Linked DNA regions of Sporocytophaga myxococcoides DSM 11118. The protein of the gene in region 1 binds, or shares a complex with, the protein of each later gene. Links are inferred from orthologs where the notes say so. Each region holds a gene or a part of one and is shown on either strand. Other genes may lie near its edges.

The links.
Region 2: the proteins of secA (region 1) and secY are in contact, whole or in part, in a crystal structure (PDB 3DIN), measured with the Thermotoga maritima proteins. The link is inferred for Sporocytophaga myxococcoides DSM 11118 from one-to-one orthologs. Residues at the interface, in WP_004082002.1 of Thermotoga maritima: Glu261, Ala262, Arg263, Lys300, Ala301, Arg302, Thr303, Ile304, Ile305, Leu323, Tyr324, Asp325, Pro326, Val329, Ser330, Tyr333, Ile336, Lys340, Phe345, Val349, Glu363, Phe364, Tyr374, Ser375, Gly376, Gly377, Glu393, Ile395, Thr482, Ser483; in WP_004081795.1 of Thermotoga maritima: Glu108, Gly109, Glu110, Glu111, Ala236, Glu237, Arg238, Arg239, Ile240, Thr241, Ile242, Gln243, Tyr244, Ala245, Arg246, Arg247, Val248, Thr249, Gly250, Arg251, Arg252, Val253, Tyr254, Gly256, Ala257, Ser258, Thr259, Tyr260, Leu261, Pro262.

Annotation. Positions count from the first base shown.
Region 1 is NZ_AUFX01000004.1:204,085-211,507, reverse strand. The notes cover bases 749-4,677. They hold secA (preprotein translocase subunit SecA), read left to right. Parts: upstream 749-1,111; coding sequence 1,112-4,477; downstream 4,478-4,677. Other genes in these bases: K350_RS0103770 (hypothetical protein), read left to right, coding at 4,467-4,677; dapF (diaminopimelate epimerase), read left to right, coding at 749-1,048. Also shown: more of dapF, read left to right, coding at 278-748; more of K350_RS0103770, read left to right, coding at 4,678-5,018; K350_RS0103765 (M20 metallopeptidase family protein), read left to right, coding at 5,025-6,215; K350_RS0103760 (SDR family oxidoreductase), read right to left, coding at 6,283-7,035; K350_RS0103755 (Crp/Fnr family transcriptional regulator), read right to left, coding at 7,100-7,423. UniProt on the Escherichia coli protein: Required for protein export, interacts with the SecYEG preprotein conducting channel.
Region 2 is NZ_KE384560.1:607,083-612,555, forward strand. What follows is about bases 2,486-5,473. They hold secY (preprotein translocase subunit SecY), read left to right. Parts: upstream 2,486-3,304; coding sequence 3,305-4,642; downstream 4,643-5,473. Other genes in these bases: rpsE (30S ribosomal protein S5), read left to right, coding at 2,486-2,672; rpmD (50S ribosomal protein L30), read left to right, coding at 2,674-2,853; rplO (50S ribosomal protein L15), read left to right, coding at 2,856-3,305; map (type I methionyl aminopeptidase), read left to right, coding at 4,642-5,409; infA (translation initiation factor IF-1), read left to right, coding at 5,409-5,473. Outside these bases: rplE (50S ribosomal protein L5), read left to right, coding at 1-446; rpsN (30S ribosomal protein S14), read left to right, coding at 452-721; rpsH (30S ribosomal protein S8), read left to right, coding at 816-1,208; rplF (50S ribosomal protein L6), read left to right, coding at 1,226-1,780; rplR (50S ribosomal protein L18), read left to right, coding at 1,795-2,145; more of rpsE, read left to right, coding at 2,151-2,485. UniProt on the Escherichia coli protein: The central subunit of the protein translocation channel SecYEG. Consists of two halves formed by TMs 1-5 and 6-10.

The sequences.
Region 1 (7,423 bases):
GGCTGCTCCAAAAGCGAAAGCTAAAGCAAAAGCTTAATTTTCTTCTGCATAAAATTAAAAGCCGGTCTCTCAGAGCCGGCTTTTTTGCTTTAAGCTCAAATTATGTATATAAACTATTTAGAATAGCGTTAATTATTAAAATCCCTCGTTGATTAAAAACTTCTGATGGGTTTACTAACATTTACATTTTTTTAATGCTTAATCCCTGTTAAACTTTACAGTATTCTACCTTGTTAATACCTATATTTGTGCAGGTAGATTTGTTTATTAATTTTTTATGAATTTAAAATTCTTTAAATATCAGGGAACAGGTAACGATTTCATCATGATTGATAATCGTAAGAAATTCTTTGATACTGCAAATGCGGATCTTGTTAAGTTTTTGTGTGACAGGAGATTCGGTATAGGTGCGGATGGTTTTATTCTCCTTGAAGAGCACCCTGATTATGATTTTCAGATGGTTTATTTTAATTCTGATGGAAATCAAAGTTCTATGTGTGGAAATGGGGGCAGGTGTATTGTCCAGTTTGCTAGTGATATGGGAGTCATAGGAAATGAAACCTCTTTCCTTGCAATTGATGGTGAGCATGATGCTTATATCAAAGACGGACTGGTTCATCTCAAAATGATTGATGTGGAGGCTGTTGAAACAGGGGATGGATTCTATTTTTTAAACACAGGAAGCCCTCATTATGTACAATATGTGCAGAAAATCAAAGAATTTGCTGTGTACGACGAGGGATTTAAAGTGAGAAATAACGAACGTTTCAGAAAAGAAGGAACGAATGTAAACTTTATAGAGAAAGATGGTGACAGGCTGTGGGTAAGAACATATGAGCGTGGAGTGGAAGACGAAACTTATTCCTGCGGAACGGGTGTTACCGCTTCAGCATTGGTTGCATCTTTGCAAGGGATGAAAAGTCCTATTCCTGTTACTACTCTTGGCGGAGACCTGAGTATCTCTTTTCAAAAAGCTGATAAAGGGTATAAAGATATTTACCTGATTGGTCCTGCAAAACAGGTTTTTGAAGGGACAATAAAAATCTAATACAGAGTAACTATCAGTTATTGTATTAAAATCTTAAATTTAGCATTCTAAATATTTATCTCAATGTTTGAATTAATAGCCAAAGGAATAACAAAAATTTTCGGTACCAAATCAGAGAGGGACTTGAAGGAGCTGGGACCATATGTGCAGTTGGTAAATGACGAATATGCGAAATTGAAATCTATTTCGGACGATCAGTTAAGAGCTAAAACCGCAGAGCTTAAAGGAATTATTGCAAGTGACCTTAAATCTCTGGATGACCAGATTGCTTCTCTTCACAAGAAAATTGCCGACAATCCTGATCTGGATATTAATGAAAAGGAAAAAACCTTTGGCGAAATAGACAAGCTTGAGAAGCAGAGAAACAAAGATCTTGAAGCTGTTCTGATGAAAATTCTTCCTACTGCTTTTGCTGTAGTTAAAGAAACTGCAAGAAGATGGAAGGAAAACGGCGAAATCGTAGTAGAAGCAGGTGAATTTGATAAAGCTGTTGCTGTGAAAAGAAAAGGTGTTGAAATCATTGGCAATAAAGCACACTGGAAAAATAAATGGGTTGCAGCAGGTGTTGAAATTACCTGGGAAATGCTCCACTACGATGTTCAGATCATTGGCGGCGTTGTGCTGCACCAGGGTAAAATTGCAGAAATGGCAACTGGTGAGGGTAAAACTCTTGTTGCTACTTTCCCTGCCTATCTTAATGCACTTGCCGGTAAGGGTGTGCATATAGTTACGGTTAACGATTACCTTGCAAAAAGGGACTCTGAGTGGATGGGGCCTCTTTATGAATTCCACGGGCTTACAGTAGATTGTATTGACAAGCATGAGGCAAACTCAGAAGAGCGTGCCGCAGCCTATCGTGCAGATATTATTTTTGGTACAAACAATGAGTTTGGTTTCGATTATCTGAGAGATAATATGGCCAGAGATACTGATGATCTGGTGCAGAGAGAACATTTTTATGCCATGGTCGATGAGGTCGACTCTGTGTTAATTGATGATGCAAGAACTCCTTTGATCATTTCCGGCCCTGTTCCAAGAGGTGATGAGCACGAGTTTTATGAGCTAAAACCTCGCGTTTATAAGATAGTAGAAGCACAAAAGAAAATCGTTAACAATTACCTTGTTGAGGCAAAGAAAAAAATTGCTGATGGTGATGAAAAAGCCGGTGGATTAGCTCTTTTCAGAGCATACAGAGGTCTTCCGAAAGCTAAGCCTTTAATCAAATACCTAAGTGAAATAGGTATCAAAGCCATCTTGCAGAAAACAGAAAGTTATTACCTGCAGGAAAATGGCAAAATGATGCCTGAAGCAGATGAGCCGTTGTATTTCACGATAGATGAAAAACATAACAACATTGAGCTTACTGAAAAAGGTATTGATTTCATCACGGGAGAAGGTGAGGATCCAAACTTGTTTATCCTGCCAGATATCGCTACAGGTCTTGATGCAATTGAAAGCAATAAAGCTCTACCAGAGGAGATAAGAATTACTCAGAAAGAAGCTTTATTAAAAGAATATTCAGACAAATCTCAGCGTGTTCACACAATTCAGCAATTGCTGAAAGCTTATGCTTTATTTGAAAAAGATGTTGATTATATCATCGTGGAGAATAAGGTAAAGATCGTTGATGAGCAGACAGGTCGTGTGATGGAAGGAAGAAGATACTCTGACGGTCTTCACCAGGCGCTTGAAGCAAAAGAGAATGTGAAAGTAGAGGAGGCAACTCAAACTTATGCTACAATCACACTTCAGAACTATTTCAGAATGTATCATAAACTTGCCGGTATGACTGGTACTGCAGAGACTGAAGCAGGCGAGTTCTGGGAGATTTATAAACTAGATGTTGTTGTTATCCCTACAAACAGAGGAATTGTCAGAGACGACAGAGAAGATAAAGTATATAAAACAGTAAGGGAAAAATTCAATGCTGTTGCGGATGAAATCAGTGAGTTAACAAAGCAGGGACGTCCCGTACTTGTAGGTACTACATCTGTTGAGATTTCTGAGTTGTTGAGCAGAATGCTTAAACTTCGTAATATCAAACACCAGGTATTAAATGCTAAGTACCACCAGAAAGAAGCTGAAATTGTGGCAGAAGCTGGTAAAGCATCTACAGTAACGATCGCTACTAACATGGCTGGTCGTGGTACGGATATTAAACTTACTGCTGAATCTAAAAATTCTGGAGGTTTGGCTATTATTGGTACAGAGAGACATGAATCCCGCCGTGTAGACAGACAGCTTCGCGGTCGTTCCGGTCGTCAGGGAGATCCGGGATCTTCTCAGTTCTTTGTAAGTCTTGAGGATAACCTGATGCGTCTGTTTGGTTCTGATAGGATAGCTAAGTTCATGGACCGTCTTGGTCTTGAAGAAGGTGAAGTAATTCAGCATTCAATGATTACCAAATCAATTGAAAGAGCTCAGAAAAAAGTAGAAGAAAATAACTTTGGCGTCAGAAAAAGACTTCTTGAGTATGATAACGTAATGAACTCTCAAAGAGAAGTGATTTACACAAGAAGAAGAAATGCTCTATTTGGCGAGCGTCTGGAACTTGACATCCTGACGATGATTTATGACCTTTCTGAGAACATCGTTACAAATGGAAAAGCAGTTGAAAATTATGATGACTTTAAACTTAGCATTCATAGTACATTCGGCTTCACTTCAAGCATCTCTCAGGATGACTTTAATAAACTTAAAACTGACGTTTTAACAGATAGGTTATATAACGAGGCATTGAAATTCTACGCTGATAAAGCTCAGAATCTGGTAGGAAAAACATTGCCGATATTTAAGGAAATTGAAGCTACCAAAGGAAGAGAAGTTACTTCTGTAGGGATTCCTTTCACTGATGGAAGAAGAAGTATCAATGTTTCCGGTGATCTTAAAAAGCTGGTTGCACCAAATTCAAGAGAGCTGGTTACTTCTGTTGAGAAATACGCTTCCCTAGCCTTTATAGATATGGCATGGAAGGAGCACTTAAGAGATATGGACGATCTAAAGCAGTCTGTACAGAATGCAGTATTTGAGCAGAAAGATCCTTTGCTTGTATATAAATTTGAGGCGTTCCAGATGTTTAAGGCATTCCTTGGTAAGGTCAATGAAGATACAGTTTCATTCCTTTACAGAGCTGATTTGCCAGTGAGAGATGCAGAGGAGGTTCAGGAAGCAAGACAACCGAGACCTGTTCAGCATCTGAAAGAAAATAAAGATGAAGCAAGAAGCGTTCTTTCAGGAAATGGTCAGCCTACTGCTTTGTCAGAACCTGACCAGCCTAAAGTTCAGCCTGTTAAATCAGAGAAAATAGCAGGCCGTAACGATAGGGTCTCTGTTCAATATAATGACGGTAGCATTAAGAAAGACGTGAAATTTAAAACTGTTGAAGATGATATCAACAACAATAAATGCGTAATCATTGATGAAGACTAACAAACTAATCAGCCGCCTTGGCTTACTGAGTCTTATATTCGTTTTGATGAGCTGTGCAAAAGGACAGACTCAAATGAAACAGGATACTACCAAAGGTATGTTCAAAGAGGATCTGACTGCCTACAGGCCTAAGTATGACACTGACTCAGCGCCAGCAAAGACTTCTTCCAAGGAGACAAAAAGTACACCTCCTGCAAATGGAAGTAATACTGGAGCACCACCTACTGCAGGGCAAACAGCGGATGCTCGTGTGGATTCCGTAGCTGCCAGGAACAAAAGTGTCAATAAAAGTGCACAGGGTTACAGAGTGCTTGTATATTCTGGTAACAGCAGCGAAGAGTCAAGAAAAGTGAGGGAGCGTATTTATAAAATTCTTCCTGATGCAGATATTTATGCTCAGTACAAGCAACCTACGTTTAGAGTGAAGGTAGGTGATTGCTTTAACAGAATAGAGGCAAACAATCTTTATGTAAAGCTGAAAGAGGAATTCCCTGAGGCTAAGATTGTACCTGATCAGATTAACATTATTGTCAAAGAGTAAATTTTTATGAGTCTTGTTCCAAGAATAAAAGAGCTGGCTGCAAAGTTTGCAGGGGATACTGTAAATGACAGAAGATATTTGCATGCCAACCCTGAATTGTCTTTTGAGGAATTCAATACATGCAGGTATGTAGCTGATAAGCTCAGAAGTTTTGGAATTGAAACTCAGGAAGGCGTTGCAGATACAGGAGTTGTCGGACTTATAAAAGGAAGAAATCCAGATAAGAAAATTATCGCTCTGAGAGCTGATATGGATGCGCTTCCAATTATTGAGGCAAACGATGTTCCTTATAAATCAAAGAATGAAGGTGTGATGCATGCCTGTGGTCATGATGTACATACTTCCTCTTTGCTTGGCTCTGCAAGGATATTACAAGAAGTTAGGGATTCATTTGAAGGCACTATAAAATTGGTTTTTCAACCTGGTGAAGAAAAAATACCTGGTGGAGCTTCTTTAATGATCAAAGCTGGAGTATTGCAAAATCCTGCTCCTGTGAATATTATTGGTCAGCACGTAATGCCCGCTATTCCGGCAGGAAAAGTTGGCTTCCGTTCTGGTATGTACATGGCAAGCGCAGACGAAATTTATGTTACCGTAAAAGGTAAAGGTGGTCATGCTGCTATGCCGGATAAAAACATCGACCCCATCCTTATTGCTTCTCACATAATCATTGCATTGCAGCAAATTGTAAGTAGAAATTGTGATCCTAAGCTGCCTTGTGTTCTTTCCTTTGGAAAATTCATTGCAAATGGCGCAACCAATGTTGTTCCTAATGAAGTGAAGATCGAGGGTACTTTCAGAACATTGGATGAGAAATGGAGAAAAGATGCTCATGCCAAAATGAAGAAAATGGCTGAATGTATCGCAGAAGGAATGGGCGGAGAATGTGAGTTTACCGTGCTTAATGGCTATCCTTATTTAAGAAACGAGCCAGAGTTGACAGGCAGACTTAAATCCTTTGCTACAGATTTTCTTGGCGAAGAGAACGTGGTTGACCTTGATTTATGGATGGCATCTGAAGATTTTGCCTACTATACTCAGCAGATAGATGCATGTTTCTACAGGCTAGGAGTTAGGAATGAGGCTAAAGGTATAATTTCCGGAGTGCATACTCCTACTTTTGATATTGAAGAGTCCGCTCTGGAAACCGGATCAGGACTGATGGCATGGCTTGCTGTCAATGAGCTTGGTTCATAAAATTATTTTAAAGGGGAAGATGTCAATCTTCCCCTTTTGCTTTTATAGCCCCTTTTATTCCTGCCTATTATTGTTTGTGTCTGGTAGCATTGTTAAGCATCCTGATTGCAAATTGTGGAGCAATTCTGGAAAGCCAGTGCAGCAGCTCTACTTTACCTACTCTTATTTCGGTTTGTCCCTTTTCGAGTTTAGATAACATTTCAGAAACTGCCTTGTCAACGGGTATAGCCATTTTGGGTGGATTTCCATTATGCCATGGTGTGTCTACCACGGGCAAAAGAACTTCTATAATCTTAACAGGAGAAGATTTGTTTAATTGCATTCTTAAAACCTGGGTGAAGGAGTGTAAGGCAGCCTTTGTGGCATTGTAAAACGGATATATTTCTCTTGGAGCATAAATCAATCCTGTAGAAATATTAATGATTCGAGGACGTTTATTTTTCTCGATTACAGGAAGCAGCGCTTTGATCAGTCTTATAGGCGCCATAATGTTAATGTTAAATTCCTCAACAGCTTTGGGTAAAGCAAATTCGTCTGTCCGAAAGTCTATTTTATTCACTATAGCTGCATTGTTGATCAAGATATTAAGGTCAGGATATTTTGCAATAACCTGATTACATAGTTCATTGCAGTCTTTTATTTTAGAAAGATCACATTGAAAAATATCCAGTTCCGGAATTTCCTTTTGTGCCTTCAGAAGCTTTTCAATTGAACGGCCGCAAATCAAAACTTTGCATCCTTTCTGAGTAAGTTCTTTTGCCAGTTGAAGTCCCACACCGGAACTACCGCCAGTAATTAATACGATATCTCCTTTTTGCATTTTTTTCAATTACTTGATTTGAATGCAAAAACCAGAAAAAAAATTTATTAAAAATTAACCTAAGTTAATGATTTTCATTTTTTCTTATTCTACTTAAGGATATTGGAGATATCCCCAGGTAAGAAGCAATCATGTGCTGTCTGACGCGGTTCTCAAGCGATGGAAATTCATTCAAAAAGTCCATATATCTTTCTTTGGCATCAAGTAAAAGCAGATCTCTTTCTCTTTTTTCTTTAATGACAAAAGCATGTTCCAGCATTGCAATCAATAGGACACTCCAGCATTCGTGCCTCTTTTTTACCTCAAGCCATTGTGCATAGTCAATTTCAAGGATGGTACTGTCTTCAAGTGCTTCTATATACAATATGGAGGGCTTTTGAGCAATCAT
Region 2 (5,473 bases), on another replicon or contig:
TTGTTAATAAAGGAATGGGAGCTGCTGTTTCAGATAAGAAAATTGTTGATGTTGGAGTTGAAGAGTTAACAACAATTACTGGTCAGAAAGCTCTAGCTACAAAATCTAAAAAAGCTATCTCTAATTTTAAACTAAGAGAAAATATGCCAATTGGAGCAAAAGTTACTCTACGTGGAGATAGAATGTATGAATTCATGGATAGACTTATGTCGATTGCTTTACCAAGGGTTCGTGACTTTAGAGGAATTAGTGATAAAGGATTTGATGGCAAAGGGAACTATACATTAGGAGTTAAAGAACAAATTATATTCCCTGAGATTAGTATTGACAAAGTAAGTAAAATTTCTGGTATGGATATTACTTTTGTTACTACAGCAAATACAGACGAAGAAAGTCTGGAGTTATTAAAATCATTCGGTCTACCTTTCGCAGGACAGAAAAAATAATTGAAATGGCAAAAGAATCAGTAAAAGCTAGAGAAAGAAAGAGAATCAAACTCGTAGCTAAATACGCTAAAAAAAGAGAAGAACTTAAAGCTAACGGTGATTTTTTAGGTCTAGATAAGTTACCTAGAAATTCTTCAAAGGTAAGATTACACAATAGATGTAAATTAACTGGAAGACCAAGAGGCTATATGAGAAAGTTTGGTATCTCAAGGGTTACATTTAGGGAAATGGCTTCTGCCGGTAAAATTCCAGGAGTAACTAAAGCAAGCTGGTAATTTTTTAATAAAGATTTTCTTTTTCAAAAAATCTTCTTAAATTTGCAGCCCTGATTCGGGGCTTTTAATTTTAATATATAAAGAAAAGTTTAAAATGGATCCTATCGCAGATTATTTAACAAGATTGAGAAACGCTATTAAGGCGAATCATAGGATAGTTGAGGTTCCTGCTTCAAATATAAAGAAAGAGATAACCAAAGTACTCTTTGACAAAGGTTATATCCAGAATTATAAATTTGAGGACGATGATAAGCAAGGAAAAATAAAAATTGCTTTAAAATATAACCCTCTAACTAAACAATCTGCAATTGTTAAAATAGAGAGAATAAGTTCTCCAGGATTAAGAAAGTATTCTAAATCAGCAACTTTGCCAAGAGTTTTAAATGGCTTAGGTATTGCAATTTTATCTACCTCTAGAGGTGTAATTACCGATAAGGAAGCTAGAGAATTAAATATTGGTGGTGAAGTACTTTGTTATATTTATTAATATTATAAAAAAATAATATGTCAAGGATTGGAAAAAAACCAATTGCAATACCTGCTAAGGTTGAAGTAAAAGTTGGTTCTGGAAATTTGGTAGAAATTAAAGGTCCGAAAGGGACTTTAGTTCAAGCTGTTGACTTAGATATTAAAGTATCTGTAGAAGGATCCAATTTAAATGTTGAAAGACCTACAGATCAAAAGAGACATAAAGCTTTACATGGCTTGTATAGATCATTGCTTAGTAACATGGTACTTGGAGTAAGTGAAGGTTACAAAATTGATCTAGAATTGGTTGGGGTAGGTTATAAAGCTACGTCTACAGGTTCAGTTTTAGAATTAAGCTTAGGATATTCCCACAATATATTTGTCGCGTTACCTAAAGAAGTTGCTGTAAAAACATTAACTGAAAAAGGTAAAAATCCAATAGTAACCTTGGAATCAATTGATAAACAATTGATAGGACAAGTGGCTGCAAAAATTCGTTCACTGAGAAAAGTTGAACCATACAAAGGTAAAGGTATCAGATTTGTTAACGAAGTTGTTAGACGTAAAGCTGGTAAAACTGCTGCTAAATAATAAATTGTTTTAAGATGGCTACTAAAAAAGATTTAAGAAGACTGAGGATAAAGAGAAGTATCAGAAAGAAAATTTCTGGTACAGGGGTTAAGCCAAGACTCTCAGTTTTTAGAAGCAATACAGGTATATACGCTCAAATTATAGATGATATAGCAGGAAAAACAATTATCAGTGCATCCTCTGTAGAGCTAAAATCCCAAAAAGGAACTAAATCAGAACTTTCAAAAAGTGTTGGTTTAAAGATTGCTGAGAAAGCAAAAAGTAATGGTATTTCAGAAGTAGTATTTGATAGAGGTGGATATCTTTATCATGGTAGAGTCAAAGCTTTAGCTGAAGGTGCTAGAGAGGGAGGCCTTAAATTTTAATCGATATGTCTCAGGTAAATATTAGATCAGTAAAAGCTAGCGAAATTGACCTTAAAGAAAAGGTAGTAGCTATTCAAAGAGTTGCAAAAGTTGTAAAAGGAGGACGTAGATTTAGTTTCTCTGCAATTGTTGTAGTTGGAGATGGTCATGGTGTTGTTGGTTATGGCTTAGGTAAAGCTAACGAAGTTACAGACGCTATCACTAAAGGTATTGATGATGCCAAGAAGAACCTTATTAAGGTTCCAGTATTAAAAGGTACTGTTCCTCATCCGATACATGGAAAATATAGTGGAGGTTTTGTATTTTTAAAACCTGCTGCTCCTGGTACTGGAGTAATTGCTGGTGGTGCAATGAGAGCTGTTCTTGAAAGTGCTGGCGTTAAGGACGTATTAGCTAAATCAAAAGGATCTTCAAATCCTCACAATGTGGTAAAGGCAACTTTTGATGCTTTACTAAGAATGAGAGCTCCGCATGTCGTAGCTCAACAAAGAGGTGTTACATTGGCGAAAGTATTTACCGGTAAGTAAAATGGCTAAGATTAAAATAACTCAAGTTAGAAGTACTATAGATCGTCCAATCGATCAAAAGCTTACTATTAAAGCTTTAGGACTTGGTAAAATAAATAAGAGTGTTGAGGTGGAATCTACTCCTCAAATTCAAGGAATGGTTAAAAAAGTAAATCACTTGGTAACTGTTAGCAAAATCTAATTATGAACTTAAGTAATTTGACTCCTGCAAAAGGGTCTGTTAAAAATAGAAAAAGAATAGGTAGAGGTACTGGATCTGGACGTGGTGGAACCTCTACTAGAGGTCACAAAGGAGCTAAATCAAGATCAGGATATTCTAAGAAATCAGGTTTTGAAGGAGGTCAAATGCCACTTCAAAGAAGAATACCTAAGTTTGGATTTAACAATCCAGACAAGATAGTATTCAAACCTATAAATCTTGATATAATCAATAATCTTGCAACTGAAAAGAAATTGTCGTTAGTTGACGACAAAGTTCTTTTAGAAAATGGATTAGTATCTAAATCTGATAAAATCAAAGTTTTAGGAAGAGGGGAGCTAAAAGCTAAATTGGAAGTTAAAGCTCATTCTTTTTCTGAATCAGCTGTAAAAGCAATTGAAAATGCAGGTGGTAAAGCAATAAAAATTGCATAATGAAAAAGTTTATCCAAACCATTAAGAATATATTTTCAATAGAAGACCTAAGAATCAGAATACTGAATACTATAGGTTTTCTTTTGATTTTTCGTCTAGGATCTTATGTTGTCCTTCCTGGTGTCGATCCTGCTTCTATTGAAAGGGGATCTAATAAAGACAATATATTAGGATTGTTGGATACCCTAGTTGGAGGTGCATTCAGCAATGTTTCTATTTTTGGTTTGGGTATCATGCCATACATTTCAGCTAGTATAGTTTTGCAACTATTAACTTTTGCTGTTCCTTATTTTCAAAAGCTTCAAAAAGAAGGAGAATCTGGTAGAAAGAAAATTAATCAGATAACTAGGGTTCTTACTATATTTATAACTTTAGCTCAATCCGTTGGATATCTTGCAGCTACAGTAAATCAGGAGATGTTATTCCCTGGAGTTGATAGAGCATTCTTTACAATTAGTGCAATGTTAATCCTTACTGCTGGTACAATGTTTTGTATGTGGCTAGGTGAGAAAATCACAGATAAAGGAATTGGAAATGGAATATCTATGCTAATTATGGTTGGAATAATTTCAAGATTTCCACAAGCCATTGTCATTGAAGGTGCAGCAAAAGGAATGAAAGGAGCTTTACCATTCATAATTGAGTTAGGAGTATTGTTCTTTATTATTATGGGAGTTGTAATGTTGACTCAAGCAACTAGAAAAATTCCAGTACAATATGCAAAGCAAGTAATTGGGAATAAAGTTTATGGGGGACAGAGACAATATATTCCGTTAAAAGTAATAGCTGCTGGTGTAATGCCAATTATCTTCGCTCAGTCAATAATGTTTTTGCCGGCAATGATAGCCTCAATGTTTTCGGATAGCAGTGATTTTGCTGGATCAATTGGAGCAACATTCTCAGATTTTACAAGTTGGCAATATAATTTAACCTTTGCTATATTAATTATACTATTTACATTTTTCTATACAGCATTATCTGTTAATCCTAATCAGATAGCAGATGATATGAAAAGAAATGGTGGTTTTATACCTGGGGTTAAACCAGGAAAACAAACTTCAGATTATATTGATGATGTTTTATCAAGAATAACTTTGCCTGGTGCCATATTTTTAGCTACTCTAGCTATATTGCCAGCAATTGCACATGTTGCTGGAGTTACAAGAGAGTTTTCCTACTTCTTTGGAGGTACTTCACTCTTGATTATGGTAGGAGTAGTTTTAGATACTCTACAACAAATAGAGAGTTATCTCCTAATGAGGCATTACGAAGGAATGATGCAATCGGGAAGAATTAAAGGAAGGTCAGAAAATGTTGCGATTTCTTCTTCTAACTAATGATATTTTATAAAACGGAAGAAGAGATTGATCTAATCAGAAAGAGTGGTGAACTTTTAGGGCAGGTGCATGGAGAAATTGCCAAGGCTGTAAAGGTTGGAATATCTACTCAGGAATTGGATGAAATTGCATACAATTTTATTATAAAAAATGGTGGAATTCCTTCATTTAAAGGATACAATGGATTTCCCTATACTTTATGTATCTCTATCAATGAACAAGTTGTTCATGGATTTCCAAGTAAATATATTTTAAAGGATGGGGATGTAATTTCTGTTGATTGCGGAGTAAATTTGAATGGATACCATAGTGATAGTGCATATACGTATGGTGTTGGAAATGTTGCTGAAGAAGTAAAACAATTATTAGAATTTACTAAGCAATCTTTGTATTTAGGTATTGAAGAAGCTATTGTTGGCAAGAGGACTGGTGATATTGGTTTTTCAATACAGAATTTTGTTGAGTCTAAGGGATATTCGGTTGTAAGAGAATTAGTGGGTCATGGTGTAGGTAAAAAATTGCATGAAAGTCCTGAAGTGCCGAATTATGGGAAAAGAGGTAAGGGGGTAAAATTAGAGGAAGGAATGGTGATCGCCATTGAACCAATGATTAATTTAGGGAAAAAGGAAATTATTCAGGAGGAGGATGGTTGGACAATAAGAACTAAAGATAGAAAACCCTCTGCACATTTTGAACATACCGTTGCCATTAGAAAAGGAAAAGCTGAAGTACTAACAACATTTAAATACATAGAAGAAGTAATATAATGGCAAAACAGTCCTCTATAGAGCAAGATGGAACAATAGTAGAAGCATTGTCTAATGCTATGTT